DNA from 3 places in the Thioalkalivibrio sp. AKL12 genome. Region 3 is predicted to be linked to each of the others. Evidence: predicted binding sites of a transcription regulator. Region 3 holds the regulator's gene; each other region holds the start of a gene.
The links. The regulator sigma-54, encoded in region 3, starts transcription at its own class of promoters, with help from an activator protein. The targets are predictions, from matches to a motif close to TGGCANGNTNCNTGCTT.

Region 1: a site for sigma-54 is predicted at 3,871-3,887, ahead of fmdA (formamidase). Genes of this name have one in related genera too.
Region 2: a site for sigma-54 is predicted at 3,415-3,431, ahead of D579_RS0113050 (TorF family putative porin). Genes of this name have one in related genera too.

Annotation. Positions count from the first base shown of each region.
Region 1 is NZ_KB898908.1:13,211-18,616, reverse strand. Features, by position in the region: gene urtB (urea ABC transporter permease subunit UrtB) at 1-386, opposite strand, end outside; gene urtA (urea ABC transporter substrate-binding protein) at 484-1,737, opposite strand; gene D579_RS0113080 (sigma-54-dependent Fis family transcriptional regulator) at 2,088-3,722, shown strand; gene fmdA (formamidase) at 4,002-5,228, shown strand; gene D579_RS14955 (zinc ribbon domain-containing protein) at 5,288-5,406, shown strand, end outside.
Region 2 is NZ_KB898908.1:5,222-10,627, forward strand. Features, by position in the region: gene D579_RS0113025 (PQQ-dependent sugar dehydrogenase) at 1-227, shown strand, start outside; gene msrA (peptide-methionine (S)-S-oxide reductase MsrA) at 239-871, shown strand; gene D579_RS0113035 (gamma-glutamyl-gamma-aminobutyrate hydrolase family protein) at 911-1,678, opposite strand; gene D579_RS0113040 (amidoligase family protein) at 1,728-2,753, opposite strand; gene folB (dihydroneopterin aldolase) at 2,827-3,192, shown strand; gene D579_RS0113050 (TorF family putative porin) at 3,483-4,175, shown strand; gene D579_RS0113055 (P-II family nitrogen regulator) at 4,243-4,581, shown strand; gene D579_RS0113060 (ammonium transporter) at 4,618-5,406, shown strand, end outside.
Region 3 is NZ_KB898903.1:29,485-34,890, reverse strand. Features, by position in the region: gene lptB (LPS export ABC transporter ATP-binding protein) at 1-407, shown strand, start outside; gene D579_RS0111840 (RNA polymerase factor sigma-54) at 496-1,980, shown strand; gene hpf (ribosome hibernation-promoting factor, HPF/YfiA family) at 1,997-2,335, shown strand; gene D579_RS0111830 (PTS sugar transporter subunit IIA) at 2,339-2,806, shown strand; gene hprK (HPr(Ser) kinase/phosphatase) at 2,855-3,886, shown strand; gene rapZ (RNase adapter RapZ) at 3,894-4,766, shown strand; gene D579_RS0111815 (PTS sugar transporter subunit IIA) at 4,818-5,243, shown strand; gene D579_RS0111810 (HPr family phosphocarrier protein) at 5,215-5,406, shown strand, end outside.

The sequences.
Region 1 (5,406 bases), on a different contig from region 3:
AAGATGGAACGGAAACCCTGCTGCATGATCAGCGCCAGGCCCCATGTCGCGAGCAGCGTATCCAGAGGCCGGTGGTAGAGATGCCGGATCATGACGAACTCGACCAGCATCCCGAACAGGAAGGCGGTCAGGAACGCCGCCGGGATAGCGAACAAAATGTAGTACTCGGTTGCCCACGGCCCGAGTCCAGAGACCAGGGTGGACAACAAATAGGTGGTGTAGGCGCCGATCACCATGAATTCGCCATGGGCCATGTTGATGACCCGCATCTGGCCAAAGATGATGGCGAGACCCAGGGCCATCAGAAGCAGGACCGAGAAGAAGCTCAGTCCCGCAAAACCCTGCATGGCAGCGATCGCCATGAGATCCTGCGCTGAATAGTCCATGTACGGTATTCCCTGGAGCAGGAGCCGGGAGGCTCGTTACGGGATTCAGAAAGTGCGCACCGGCCGCCGAAGCGTCCGGTGCGCCTTCGGGGTTACCTCAGGAGTAGCCTTCCGGGAACGGATCGGGCTCGATCAGATCGGATTCCCAGACGACATCGGCCTGACCGTCGCGGCGCCACTGGCCGATTCGGGTCTTGCTCCACAGGTGGTGGTTGTCGTGGACCTTGACGTAGCCTTCCGGGGCGGTATCTAGCTCGATACCCGGAGAATGCGCGGTGACCTTTTCAACATCGAAGCTGCCGGCGCGTTCGACCGCCTCCTTCCACAACCACGGACCGAGATAGGCCGCCTGGGTCACATCGCCGATGACGCTGTCGTCGCCCCAGCGTTCCTTGAAGGCCTTGACGAACGCTTCGTTGTTCTCGTTATCCAGACTCTGGAAGTACTTCATGCTGGAGTAGAAGCCCTCGACATTCTCGCCACCGATACCCAGCACCTCGTCCTCGGTGGTCGCGAGATTCATCATCAGCGTGTTGTCGCCACGCAGGCCCGCGGAGTTGAGCTGGCGGAAGAAGGCGACATTGGATCCACCGACCACGGCGCTGAAGATCGCGTCGGGACGACGCAGACGAATGCGGTTGATCAGCGAACCGAACGAGGTGTCCCCGAGCGGTGCGTAGTCCTCGCCGACCACTTCTGCTCCTTCGAGATGCTGCTCGATGTGGATGCGCGCGATGCGGTGGGTGGTGCGCGGCCAGATGTAGTCCGAACCGACCAGGTAGAAGCTCCGCACACCCTTTTCGTTATACAGCCAGTTCAGGCTCGCCAGCACCTGCTGGGTCGCTTCCTGGCCGGTGTAGATCACGTTCGGGGACTGCTCGAGGCCCTCGTAGAACGTCGGGTAATACAGCAGCCCGTTCTCGCGCTCCAGCACCGGCAGCACCGCCTTGCGCGACGCCGAGGTCCAGCAGCCCATGATCGAGGCGACGTTATCCTCGCGCAGCAGCTTGCGCGCACGCTGGGCAAAGGTCGGCCAGTCACTGGCACCATCCTCCAGGATGATCTCCAGCTTGCGTCCGAGGATGCCGCCCATTTCGTTGATCTGCTCGATCGCCAGGGTCTCGGCCTCTACAGAACCGGTCTCCGAGATCGCCATCGTGCCGGACAGCGAATGCAGGATCCCGACCTTGACCGTGTCATCGGTCACGGCCAGGCCGGTGGTGTTAATGTCCGAGGTCGCCGGCTTGGCGAACAGGTTTTTAGAACCCGCAATGCCGGCAGCCATGATCGGCAGGGCGACCATCGACTTGAGCAGCTTGCGGCGACTAAAGGGGTTCTTGATATCCGTCATTGTCATTTACCTTGTTAGGTCCAGGTTTGGAGCACGCGTTAAACGCAGCCTTCGAAACGGCAGGAGACCTAGTGCAAGGCTTGTGCCAACCACTGACAATGTCCATCCAGAGTTCACATTCATAGAGTTACGCGCGCACCCCCCAGGGCTGCCCATCCCGGAAGCACGCCCCGCTTTGGGGCGCATCGCCGCTTCGGCACCGAGATGGTTCACAGGAACGGGGCATAACGGTGCAATCACGTGCAAAGGACAAGGCACTCGACGCACGGAACAAGCCGCAACCCAACGGCGCGATTCCTGCATGGAACTAGGCCAACGCCCTTTCTCCTGATGTCCACACACGAAGGCCCATGAACAAGACCCAACAGGGAGCGCCACCCGAGACGCTGCGCCTGCAGCTTTCGGTGCTGCAGGAGATCGCGAAGCTGCTCGATCGGCCGCTAGACCCGCCACACACGGTGCGGGGGATTCTGCGCCTGCTATCGCAGATGCTCGGTCTCAACTGCGGGAGAGTCCTGGCACCCAATAAAGAAGGCCAGGTTCTGGAAGTTCGCTACTCGTACGGTCTAACCCACGCCCGGCTGCGCAAAGGGGCATTCTCGGTGGGCTACGACGAGGGTGTGACGGGCTTCGTGATGCGTACCGGATCAACCGGGCTGGTCCCGGACATCGACCGCGAACCCCTGTACTTGCAGCGCATCACCGAGCGGCCGGACGACGACGCGTCACGGATCGCGTTCATCGCCGTACCGATTCTGGAATCGGGTCGCCCCGTAGGTGTGCTCTCAGTACAAAAGGAAGGAGGACACGAAACCCCTTTCGAAGCCGACATCACGACGCTGAAAGTCGCTGCATCGGCAATCGGACAGGTGATGCGGATCGGCGAGTTCATCCGGCAGGAGACGAAGCACCTGCTGAGCGAGAATCAAAGCCTGCGCAATTCGGTAACCATGGAAGGGATGCTCCAGAAGAGCTTGGCACACGGCATCATCGGCTCCACCGAAGCACTTCTCGATGCGGTCAAGCAGTGTATCCAGGTCGCGCCCAGCGACGCGCCGGTCATGCTGCTGGGCGAGTCGGGTACCGGCAAAGAGAAGTTCGCGCGGATGATCCACCAGCAGACCGACCGGAGCGAACGTCCATTCATCTGCATCAATTGCGCGGCCATTCCACCCGATCTTCTGGAGTCGGAGCTGTTCGGCCACGAAAAAGGTAGCTTTACGGGGGCATCAGGGCGCAAAAAGGGGAAGGTCCAGCAAGCTGACGGTGGCACGCTGTTTCTCGATGAGATCGGCGACATGCCACTGCAGCTGCAATCCAAACTGCTGCGGGTGCTGCAGGAACACCAGGTCGATCCGATCGGGGCGTCGCGGCCAATTCCGGTTAATTTCCGGCTCATCACCGCAACCCACGAAGACATGCAGGAACATGTGAATGCGGGCGGATTTCGGCTCGACCTGTTCTACCGCATCAATGTGGTCCCCGTGTACCTGCCTCCTCTGCGCGCTCGCCGGGGAGATATACGCCCCCTTGCACTTCATTTCCTCAACGAACTCAACCACCGCTACCAACGCAATATCGCACTACACCCCGAAGCCCTCTCGGCAATGGAGCGTTACGGCTGGCCCGGCAACATTCGGCAACTGCAGAATGTCATCGAGCGCGCGGTCCTTATGGCGGAGAGCGACCTGATCCAGCAAAGCCAGATCCAGCAAATCCTTACGGAGCAAGCCAGTGTGCGCCTGCCTCAAGGAACAACAGGACCACTGCAAACAGCGGACGCACTTTCGGACAAGTCTGCACCCAACACGATGGGCGAAGTGGGACGGTACCAATGGGTGCGCCAAGAAGACGCAGAACGCATCCTCGACGCCCTTTATCGGTGCGGAGGGAACCAATCTTGTGCAGCCCGGATGCTGAACCTTTCGGTTCGCCAGCTTCGCTATCGCGTCGAAAAACTGGGTCTGGAGGTACCGCGCAGATAATCCAAGGCTGAAACTTTCAAGCTGCAGTAACACTCAGGGGCACACCCAAACCGAAAAATGACAATGACGATCATTGTCGGACATTGTGGTCGGATCCGAAGGCTCACCAAAACCCATCAAGCACCCGCCGAAAATGCCTTGGGGCTGCTGGCATGATTCTCGCTTCCTCTTGCTTGCATCAGAAAGCGGCCGTCTCATTTCGAGGCCCGGACGCCTGAGCCGTATTCCGGAAGCAACGCCTGCCGGGATGCGCCGGAAATTTCTAGACTGGAGAGACCCATGGCGGAAACCTTGATCTCGTACGATATCAACAAGGCCCCGGAAGAACAGGACATCAAACCGCACAACCGTTGGCACCCGGACATCCCAATGGCGGTCCACGTCAAGCCTGGCGACGAGTTTCGCCTCGAATGCTGCGACTGGACAGGGGGCCAGGTCGGTAATAACGATTCCGCCAACGACATCCGCGACGTCGATCTCAGCAAGGTTCACTATCTGACCGGCCCCGTGTCTGTAGAGGGGGCCGAGCCAGGCGACCTCCTCGTGGTCGACATCCTTGACGTTGGGCCACGCCAGGACCAGCTCTGGGGTTTTAATGGGGTGTTCGCACGCGAGAACGGTGGCGGATTCCTGACCGAACACTTCCCCGAGGCGCGTAAGTCAATCTGGGACTTTCACGGCATCTACACCAGCTCCCGACACATTCCTAAAGTCCGCTTCCCCGGAACCATCCATCCCGGCCTGATCGGCACCTTGCCCTCGCGCGAGTTGCTGGAAACCTGGAACACGCGCGAGCAGGCGCTGGTGGACACCGACCCCGACCGGGTACCTCCGCTGGCCACCCTGCCCTATGAGGACACCGCACTCATGGGCGACATGAAGGGCGAAGAGGCCAAGAGGGCAGCCCGCGAAGGCGCCCGGACGGTGCCCCCCCGCGAACATGGGGGCAACTGTGACATAAAAAACCTGTCGCGCGGCTCGCGGGTGTACTTCCCGGTGTACGTGAAAGGGGCCGGACTGTCGGTAGGGGACCTCCACTTCTCACAAGGCGATGGCGAGATCACCTTCTGCGGTGCCATCGAGATGGCCGGCGTGATCGACTTAAAGGTGGGCCTGATCAAAGGCGGCATGCAGAAGTACAACATTAGCAGCCCGGTGTTCCAGCCGAGCCAGGTGGATCCACAGTTTCGCGATTACCTAATCTTCGAGGGGATCTCTGTGGACGAACAGGGCAAGCAGCACTACCTCGATGCCCATGTGGCCTACCGGCAGGCCTGTCTGAACGCCATCGAGTACCTGAAAAACTTCGGCTACTCCGGGGCTCAGGCCTATTCGATCCTTGGTACCGCACCCGTAGAGGGCCATATCAGCGGCATCGTGGACATCCCGAATGTCTGCGCCACCCTTTGGCTCCCATCGGAAATCTTCGAGTTCGATATCCACATTTCGGACTCCGGCCCAACCATTGAGATCGGCGACGACGTCGATACCTCTACCGCCAGCTAAACGTGCTTTGCCCGGCCCGCTATAGCGGGCCGGGCAAGCCCACTCCCCGGAGACGCCCGATGCCTCTTTACGATTATCGCTGCCCGAACTGCGGCGACTTTTCCGACTTCGGCCGCATCGCCGAATCATCCGCCCCGCACACCTGCCCGGCCTGCGGAACCGACGCCCCGCGAGTGAT
Region 2 (5,406 bases), on a different contig from region 3:
TGCGCGATCCGGCCTTTGCCGACTGGGATGGTGAGCTGCTGGTCGGCGGACTGGCGCACCAGACGCTGCGCCGCCTGACCTTCGACGGGCGCGACCTGGTCAATGAATCCGAGGTGCTGCCGGATCTGGATCGCCGTGTGCGCGACGTGCGCGTGCACGAAGGCGCAATCTACGTACTTACCGACCACAACCCGGGGGAGCTGATCCGGCTCACCCCGGCTGACTGATGGAGTCGCCCATGTTCGCATTTTCCGAGCCGCGCATGCCTGCGCCCGAGCAGGCCTTGCCCGGGCGCGAGGAGCCGATGCCGGTGCCCGGGCGCCACATGGTGCTGGGAACCCCGTTGGCACCGCCGTACCCCGAGGGCATGCAGGTGATTCAGTTCGGCATGGGCTGCTTCTGGGGCGCCGAGCGCCTGTTCTGGCAGCTGGACGGGGTGTACTCCACCAGCGTCGGTTACGGTGGGGGCTATACCCCGAATCCGACCTATCGCGAGGTATGCAGCGGCCAGACCGGGCACACCGAACTGGTGCGTGTGGTATTCGATCCGCGGCGAGTCGACCTGGATGCGCTGTTCCGCACCTTCTGGGAAGGCCACGACCCGACCCAGGGCATGCGCCAGGGCAACGACGTCGGTACCCAGTACCGCTCCGCGATCTACACCACCGATGCGGAACAGCTGGCGGCCGCCGAGACCAGCCGCCAACGCTTCCAGGCCGCGCTGGACAAGGCACGGGGCGGAACGATCACCACCGAGATCGTCGAGGGGCCTGCGTTCTATTTCGCCGAAGAGGATCATCAGCAATACCTGGCCAAGGTCCCCCACGGCTACTGCGGCCTCGGCGGCCTCTCCGTGCCGTACCCGGCCTGAGCGCTTGCCCTTCTTCGTGTCTTCTTGGTGAATCGGGTTTTAGCCGGTATTGGCGGCGGCCCGAACGAGGGCGTGGAACAGACGCTGGTGGCGGCGCTTCTGGGGCAGGTATTCCGGGTGCCACTGCACGCCGATGCACCAGCCGCGGTCGGCCTCGATCGCCTGTACCACGCCGCTGGCCTCGCGGCCGGCGACCCTTAGCCCGCGACCCAGGCCATCCACCGCCTGATTGTGCAGGGCGTTCACGTGTAGCGTGGCGTCGCCCAGGATGTCGGCCAGGTGGCTGCGCGGCTCCAGCTGCACCGGCTTGACCGGCAACAGGCTGCGGGCCTGCGGTGTTTCCACGTAGAACTCGCCCAGGTCGCGCTGCAGCGTGCCGCCGCGCACCACGTTGACCAGCTGCATGCCGCGGCAGATGCCGAGGATCGGCCGATGGTCGTCCAGCGCGCGGTGGATCAGGGCCTTCTCCAGGCGGTCGCGGTCGGCGTCCAGTACGCCGCCGTGCGACTGGAACAGCCGGCGCAGCAGCCACAGGGCCGGGTAGAAGAGATAGCCGATCAGGCGCTGCGAGAGGCGGCGCTCCGCCTGGCGGATGGCGGCCGCATCCGGCCCGTCGGGCAGGGTCTCGCCGTAGAGCTCGGGGTCGACATCCGCCCCGCCGCCCACGATCAGTCCGTCGAACGGGCAACGGCCGCGCGGCTTTCCCGGGCGCAACCGCAAAGGGCGGCCTCCCGCGCGCCACACCGCCAGGGCGGTGAACAGCCAGGCCGGACCCCCGCCCTGGTCCGGCCCGGTGATCGCGATCACCGGGCGAAGGGCTTGGGGCGTGACCCGGCTGGTTGCATTGGGAGCCGAGTCAGAACCAGTCACGGAGGCGCTGGCTCCAGTCGTCGGCCCAGCGGCCGAGGGCCTGGCCGGGGCGGTCCAGGTATTCCCGTGACAGGCGCTCCAGGCGTTCCGGATCCGCCGCCAGACGTTCCACCTCGACCCAGCCATTGAACGGTCGCGCCAGGCTCCAGTCCGGGTCGTCGATCTCGCAGTTCGGCAGGCGGTAATGGAAGGCCGGGCGCGGTTTGATCAAGTCGTGTTCCACCGGTGCGGCGTTGACCCGTTCCGGGTCCAGGTGGGCAAACAAGGGCAACAGGTCCAGTGGTCGGTTGCGCGTCGGGCTGTGCGCCAGGTAGGCATCGATCAGGCCGGCCTGATCGGGTTGGAAGTCCGGGTCCAGCATGTGGCGTACAAAGGGCCCGGGAAACGCGCGAATGTAGGGCGACAGTCGCCGTGCCAGGTCGATTGCGCCGGCCGCGGTGAGGGCCTCGGCCATCAGCAGGAAGCTGCGCAGGATCGCCAGCAGCCACTCGGCATCGGTGCGGTGGATCTCGATATTGATCTGCAACCCGAAGGCGTAGAGAAACGAGCGTTCGGTGCCCTGGGCGCCGGCCTCTTGCAGGGCCGCGCGTACCCGGTCCAGGCGGGGCAGGTCGGCCACCGGGATCGGCGGGGCCACGATTTCATGCGGCACCAGGCGGCCGGCAGCGTCGGCCAGCCAGCGATCCAGCGCCGCCTTGTCGGAGTCGTCCAGCGAGATGCCCAGGCGCGCGAGATGCTCGCGGTAGGCCCGGTCCTTCAGCACCCGGGCGTCCAGTTCCAGCTGGAAGTCGCCGACGTCGGTATCGCGCACGCGGGCGACGAACGCACTGTCCGGTTCGATCTGCCCTCCGAATTCGGCCTTTACTGCTTCGGCCATAATCTCCAGCGAGACCCCGGCCATCTCGATCTCTACCCCGATGCGACGCGGTTCGCCCTCGGGGGTGTCGGGCCACGGGAGGTCGTGGAAGGGCTCGCTCATGCGTGTCTCGAAGCCGTGCAAGGAGAGCTCCATGATAACGGCTCGGTGTACCTCGTGCGGCCCGGGCAGTAGGATAGGCGCCGACCTACAGGAGCCCGCCGAGCCCATGGATCGAATCTATCTGCGCGACCTCGAAATCGATGCCGTTGTTGGTGTCTACGACTGGGAACAGCGGATCCAGCGCCGCCTGCGATTCGACATCGAACTGGCGGCGGATACCCGCATCGCCGCCTATTCCGGCGAGATCGGCGATACCGTCGATTACGAGGCGGTGGCCAACGCGGTGCGGGCCATCGTCACGCGCGAGCCGCACGCGCTGCTGGAATCCCTGGCCGAAGAGATCGCCGAAACCCTGATGGCCCAGTTCGGCACCCCCTGGGTGCGCATCAAGCTGGGCAAGCCCGGAGCCGTCCCCGGTGTGCGCGAGGTCGGCATCGAGATCGAACGCGGCACCCTCGCTTCGCCCGCCTAGCTTCTCCCCTTCTTCCAGGGTCGTCCCGGCCCACCCTTCTATTGATCCGGTTCTGTTGATTCACGCCCGCCCGCTGCGGGAGTCAGACCTCGTTCACACTTTTGCTTGATCGCACCATTGCGGTGCGTGTGCACTTTTAGTGCGCACCGTAAAGAGGCAAAAGCCCGTGGTTCGGCCGCAACACGTGTTGTGAAAAGCCGATTTTTGCTCCGTTCTGGTACTTGGCACAGCCCGTGCAAGGACCGGGTGTCGACTACGCGACATTCGATTGACCAACCGGAGAAAGATCAATGACGAAGTTCAAGCGTTCCATCCTGGCTGCGGCAGTACTGGCGACGGGCGGCACCGGCGCCCTGGTGGCGACCTCCACCGCGACCGCGGAGTTTTCCGGGAACATCACTATTGCGTCGGACTACGAGCTCCGCGGATTCTCCGAGACGGGTGGTGATGCAGCGATCCAGGGCGGCTTTGACTACGGCCATTCATCGGGCTTTTATGTCGGCACCTGGGCCTCCAACCTTGCCGGAGACGGCGATCCAGATCCCAGCTACGAGCTCGACCTGTATGCCGGATTCGCCGACGAACTGGCAAACGGTCTGGGCTATGACGTGGGCTATGTCTATTACTTTTATCCCGATGCCGATCTAGATGTTGGCTTTGGAGAAATTTACGGCGAGCTTTCTTACGACATGTTCTACGGTGGCGTAAAGGTTGTTGTAAACGAGGAAAGCGATCAGGAGTTGTTCGAAAGCGGTAGTGCCTACTACTACGCGGGCCTGGATGTTCCGTTTGCGGACGTTTATAGCGCCGGGTTCATGGTTGGTCACCAGACTTTCGATGGTGACGCTGATAGCTACGAACACTATCACGCGAGCCTGTCCCGCCACACCGAAAGCATGGGCACCTTCAGCATGAATCTGGCCTATGCGGACGTGTCGGGTGAGGATGTGCGTGCCTACGTCGCCTGGTCGCTCGATTTCTGAGCCGGTCATCGATCCAAAACCCCAATGGCGGGCTTGCGGTGAGCGGGCCCGCCCCAAGGAGTGAACCATGAAAATGATTACCGCCGTGATCAAGCCCTTCAAGCTTGATGATGTCCGCGAGGCGATCTCGGAGATTGGGGTGCAAGGCATCACCATGACCGAGGTAAAGGGATTTGGCCGGCAGCGCGGGCACACCGAACTCTATCGTGGAGCTGAATATGTGGTCGATTTTTTGCCCAAGGTCAAGCTTGAGGTGGCCGTCGACGACTCGCTCGTGGATCGAGTGGTAGAAGCAATCTCAACCGCCGCCAGCACTGGCAAGATCGGCGATGGGAAGATCTTTATTTCCCCGATCGAGCAGGTTGTTCGCATTCGAACCGGCGAAACCGGAACCGAAGCGCTTTAACGCGAAACCCCGGTCCCTTAACGAGGAATTCCAATCATGGAAATTGAACAGCAAGTTGTCGAACTCGCCTATGCGATGGACACCTTTTACTTTTTGGTGGCCGGTGCACTGGTGATGTGGATGGCCGCGGGCTTTACCATGCTCGAGGCCGGTATGGTCCGCACCAAGAGTGTGGCCGAAATCGCAACCAAAAATATCGCCCTGTATTCGATCGCCAGCATCATGTACATGCTGATCGGCTACAACATCATGTACAGCGATGGGCTCAGCTCCATTATCCCGGGGCTGGGCTTCCTGATCAGCGGCGACAACGCGGTCGCGGACGTGCTGGGTAGCGGTGGCGACATCTACTACTCCGATCGTGCCGACTTCTTCTTCCAGGTCGTGTTCGTGGCCACCGCGATGTCCATCGTCTCGGGTGCCGTGGCCGAGCGCATGAAGCTGTGGGCCTTCCTGGCCTTCGCGGTCGTGCTGACTGGCTTCATCTACCCGATTCAGGGCTTCTGGAGCTGGGGTGGGGGTTTCCTCGACCAGATCGGCTATCTGGACTACGCCGGGTCCGGCATCGTCCACTTCACGGGTGCCGCTGCGGCGCTGGCCGGTGTGCTGCTCCTTGGCGCGCGCAAGGGCAAATACGGCAAGGATGGGCGGATTAACGCGATCCCGGGCTCCAACATGCCGCTGGCCACCCTGGGTGTGCTGATCCTGTGGCTGGGGTGGTTCGGCTTTAACGGCGGCTCCGAGCTGAAGGTGTCGGACATCGAGTCCGCCAATGCCGTGGCTGCCGTGTTCACCAATACCAACCTGGCCGCGGCCGGGGGTGTG
Region 3 (5,406 bases):
CCGGACTCGATCGCCACGAGCGCCGGCGCATTGGCGATGCGCTGATCGAGGAGTTCCAGCTCGAGACCGTGCGCCACAGCCCGGGCATCGCGCTGTCCGGTGGGGAACGGCGCCGGGCCGAGATCGCCCGCGCCCTCGCCGGGGATCCGCGCTTCATCTGTCTGGACGAGCCCTTCGCCGGGGTGGACCCGATCTCGGTGGGCGACATCCAGGACGTGATTCGGCATCTCGCCCAGCGCGGCATCGGCGTACTGATCTCCGATCACAACGTGCGCGAGACCCTCGGCATCTGCCACAGGGCCTATATTCTGAGCGAGGGACGCCTGCTCGCCGCCGGTACACCGGACGAGCTGCTGGCCGATCCCCAGGTGCGCCGGGTCTATCTCGGCGAGAACTTCCGCCTGTGAAAGCGCCCCATATGCGGCCCGGTCGGTGCACAAACCACAAGGCAGGCTTTAAGATTCCATCAATGCCCACCCTCGCCCCGCATACCCGATGCTGAAACCCGGCCTGAATCTGCAGCTGGGTCAGACGCTGACCATGACCCCGCAACTGCAGCAGGCGATCCGCCTGTTGCAGCTGTCCACGCTCGAGCTCCAGGTGGAGATCCAGCAGGCGCTGGAGAGCAACCCCATGCTCGAACAGGTCGAGGACGAAGATGCCGAGGCCGACACCGAGCGCCTGAACCAGGACGGCGAGCTGGTGGAAGGCGATCGCATGGAGGCCACCACTACCAGCGACGACGTGATCCCCGAGGAACTGACGACCGACAGCCGCTGGGACGACATCTACGAGCCGGCCCCGACGCCCAACAAGGGCGTGGATGACCGCGACCCGCTGGAAAACACCAGCGACGACGACGGTGAGGGCCTGCAGGATCACCTGCTGTGGCAGCTGCATCTGAGCCATCTGACACCGCGCGACCAGCGCATCGGGGCGGCCCTGATCGACGCCATCAGCCCCGACGGCTATCTCGAGGGCGACCTCGACACCCTGGCCGAGACCATCAGCCGAGGCGAGGATGAATCCGTCGGCGTCGACGAGGTCGAGGCAGTGCTCCACTGGATTCAGCAGTGCGACCCGCTGGGGGTCGGCGCGCGCAACCTGCGGGAGTGCCTGGAGATCCAGCTACGCGAACTGGCCCCGGACGCCCCGGCCCGCGAGGCCGCACGGGCGATCCTGGAACACGGCATGGACAGCCTGGGCAAGCGCGACTACAAGGCCCTGCAGCGCCAGTCCGGCGTACGCGACCCGGACGAACTGGCCCGCGCACTGGATCTGATCCGCACCCTGAACCCGCGGCCCGGCGCACAGATCAGCTCCGCCACCTCGGAATACGTAGTCCCGGATGTCTACGTGCGCCACACCACCGAGGGCTGGCGCGTGGATCTAAACCCGGAGATCGCACCGCGCATCCGCATCAACGACCTCTACGCCGGCATGGTGCGCCAGGTCTCGGATGCCCGCGACAGCGCCTTTATGCGTGATCAGCTGCAGGAGGCACGCTGGTTCCTGAAGAGCCTGCACAGCCGCAACGACACCCTGCTGCGGGTCGCCGAGGCGATCGTCCACCGCCAGCAGGGCTTTCTCGAGCATGGCGACGTCGCGATGCAGCCATTGATCCTGCGCGACATTGCCGAGACCCTGGAGATGCACGAATCGACCATCTCGCGGGTTACCACGCAGAAATACATGCACACCCCGCGCGGGGTCTTCGAGTTCAAGTATTTCTTCTCCAGCCATGTCGGCACGAACGATGGCGGCGAGTGTTCCGCCACCGCCATCCGTGCCATGATTCGCGAATTGATTGGCGACGAACCCCCGAACAAGCCGCTCAGCGATGCCCGGCTCGCCCAGGTCCTGTCGGACCGGGGCATCAACGTAGCGCGCCGCACCGTGGCCAAGTACCGCGAGGCGATGCACATCCCTTCATCCAGCGAACGCCGGCAGATGGCCTCGATGCCCACCGGCAGCAAGTAACCAAGGAGTCCTGACCATGCAGATCAACCTGACCGGCCACCACGTGGACATCACCGACGCCCTGCGCGACTACGTCAACGAGAAATTCGCGAAGCTGGAGCGCCACTTCGACAAGGTCATCGACGTCCACGTCGTGCTGACCCACGAGAAGACCCGGAATCAGCACAACCAGGCCGAAGCGAATCTCCAGGTCAGCGGCAATCACATCCACGCCGAGGCCTCTCACGAGGACATGTATGCCGCGATCGACGCGCTGATCGACAAAGTCGACCGTCAACTGATCAAGCACAAGGAAAAGGTCAAGGACCACCACCGCGCCGAAGGTGCCCAGCGCAACCGCGAGCAGGCCTCCTGATCCATGACGATTGCCGAGTTGATCACCTCCGAGCGCATTGGCCTGCAACCCGAGTGCTCCAGCCAGAAACGGGCCCTGGAGGCCCTGGCGGACCTCCTCGCCGGCGGAGGTGACGGCACGGGACCAGGAAGCAATGCGATCTTCGAGGCCCTGTCCGCACGCGAAAAACTCGGATCCACCGGTCTCGGCCATGGGGTTGCGATTCCCCATGGCCGCCTGGCCGATCTCGAGGCGCCGCGCGTGGCCGTGCTGCGCCTGGAAAAGGGCGTCGACTTCGACGCCATGGATCACGAGCCGGTCGATATCCTGATCGCACTGCTGGTCCCGGAGGCCGCCACCGGCGACCACCTCGACCTGCTGGCCCAGCTCGCCCGCGGCCTGTCGCAGCCAGACACCATCGGAGCGCTGCGCCGGGCCGGGGACGCGGCGGCCCTGGAACAGGAACTCGTGCGCCGCTTCAGCGAGGACTAAGCCCGTGGAACCCGCCTCCAGCCGCGATTCCGACGCGCAGCGTCTGCCATGAACGAGGCGCTGGGAGAAGGCGGGATCGCCCGCGACATCAACGTGGAGAGCCTGATCCAGGCCATGGGAAACCGCCTGGATCTTCGCTTCGTACACGGCGAACATGCAGCACCCGACCGCAAGCTGGTCGGCGACGACGGGGACGACCTGCCGCTGGCTGGCCATCTCAACCTGATCCGGCCCAACCGCATCCAGATCATCGGTGACTTCGAGGCCCGCTACATCTCCAGCCTCAGCGCCACCCAGTGCAACGACCTGATCCTGGAGATGGCCCGCACCGGGACCACCGCGGTGATCTTCGCCGAGGACACCTGTCCGTTCTCGGAGATGCCCGACGCCCCGCAGGAGGCGCTGCCGCTGATCCTGTGCTCCAGCACCAGCAGCCACGAGATTATCTCGCTGCTGCGCTATTTCCTGCAGCAGCGCCTGGCCCATTTCGAGGTGCGCCACGGCGTGTTCATGGAGATCCTCGGGATCGGGGTGCTGATCAGCGGCGCCTCCAGCGTCGGCAAGAGCGAGGTCGCACTGGAACTGATCTCGCGCGGGCATCGCCTGATCGCCGACGATGCCCCCGAATTCGCGCGCATTGCGCCCGACATCGTGCGCGGCCACTGCCCGGCCCTGCTCCAGGACCTGCTCGAGGTGCGCGGTCTTGGGGTGCTTAACATCCGCGCCATGTACGGCGATTCCGCGATCAAGGGCGGCAAGTACCTGCGCCTGATCATCGACCTGCGCGATCATGGCGAACCCTCGCCGGTCCCCGATGACCGGCTGAACGGGCGCCGCGGCGAGATCGATATCCTCGGCCTGCGCGTCCCCTTGATCAGCCTGCCGATCGCGCCGGGGCGCAACATCGCAGTGATGATCGAGGCGGCCGTGCGCAACCACATGCTGCACATGCAGGGCTATATCGCTGGCGACGACCTGCGCGCACGCCAGCGCCGCCAGATGAGCGGCGAGACGGAGGAGCCGCCCTACCATCGCGCGGTGCCCGCCACTACGGTCCCCAACCCGGACCCGGAGGGCTGAATCGGCCATGCGCCTGCTAATCGTCAGTGGCCTGTCCGGGTCCGGCAAGACCGTGGCCCTGCACACCCTGGAGGATGCCGGCTACTTCTGCGTCGACAACCTCCCGCTGCCGCTGCTGCCGGACCTGATCGATCAGGTCCGGCAGGGCCACTACGACACCGAGACCGACCGCCATCTGGCCGTGGGCGTGGATGTGCGCAGCGGCCTGGAGGCCCTGGAGGGGTTCTCCGTTCTCTTGGCGCAACTACGGGCGGACCGGGTGCAGGTGGAGGTCCTGTTCCTGCAGGCGGCCAGCGAGGTGCTGCTGCGGCGCTACCATCTGACCCGCCGACGCCACCCGCTGGCGCGCGACGGCGTGCCACTGGTCGAGGCCATCGACCGCGAACGCGAGTGGCTGGGCCATGTAGCGGCGGAGGCCGATCTGACGGTCGACACCTCGCGCCTGTCGATGCACGATCTGGCCCGCACCCTGCGCGACCGCATAGGCGAGCGCGGAGAACACGAGCTATCCCTGCAGTTCCAGTCCTTCGGCTTCAAACACGGCGCACCGCTGGATTCCGACTTCGTGTTCGACGTGCGCTGCTTGCCCAATCCGCACTACGAAAGCGATCTGGCCGCCCTGACCGGTCGCGACCCGCCCGTGTGCGAGTTCCTTGAGCGGCACGCGGAGGTCGCGGCCATGTTCGACAGCATCCAGGGCTTCCTGTCGCAGTGGCTGCCGCGCCTGCTGGACGATCACCGCAGCTACGTAACCGTCTCCATCGGTTGTACCGGCGGGCAACATCGCTCGGTGTATCTGGTGGAGCGGCTTGCGGAGGCGTGGCGGGATCGGGAACATGTTACTGTTAGCACCCGTCACCGCGAGCTGGGGAAACAGTAACCACTGGACGCGGGACGAGGGCCTTCTGGAACCCGCAATCGGAGCAGATCCATGGGCGTTGGTCTCATTCTGATCACGCATCAAAACCTGGGCGATACCCTGCTGCAGACCGCGCAGAGCATGCTCGGGGGCCTGCCCGAGGACTGCGAGTCCATGGCGATGTCCCAGAACGACGACCCCGACGAGGTCCTGGCCCGCGCCCGCGAGCGCCTGGCGACCCTCGACAGCGGCTCGGGGGTGCTCGTTCTGACCGACATGTTTGGCTCCACGCCTTCCAATGTGGCGATTCGTGTCGCCCGGGGTGCAAATGCCCGCGTGATCGCCGGCGCCAACCTGCCCATGCTCATCCGCGTGCTCAACTATCAACACCTCCCCCTGACCGAACTGGTCAACAAGGCCCTTTCGGGCGGCCATGACGGGATTCTCCTCTGCGATCAGGAGTGCAGCGATGCCGCAGCGCGTAGTCCCCATCGTTAATCGCCTGGGGATGCACGCGCGCGCCGCGGCCAAGTTCGTCAGCCTGGCCAGCAAGTTCGCCGCGGACGTCTCCGTCTCCCGCAACCAGCAGGAGGTGAATGGCAAGAGCATCATGGGCGTGATGATGCTGGCCGCCGCCCAGGGCAGCGAGATCACCATCGAG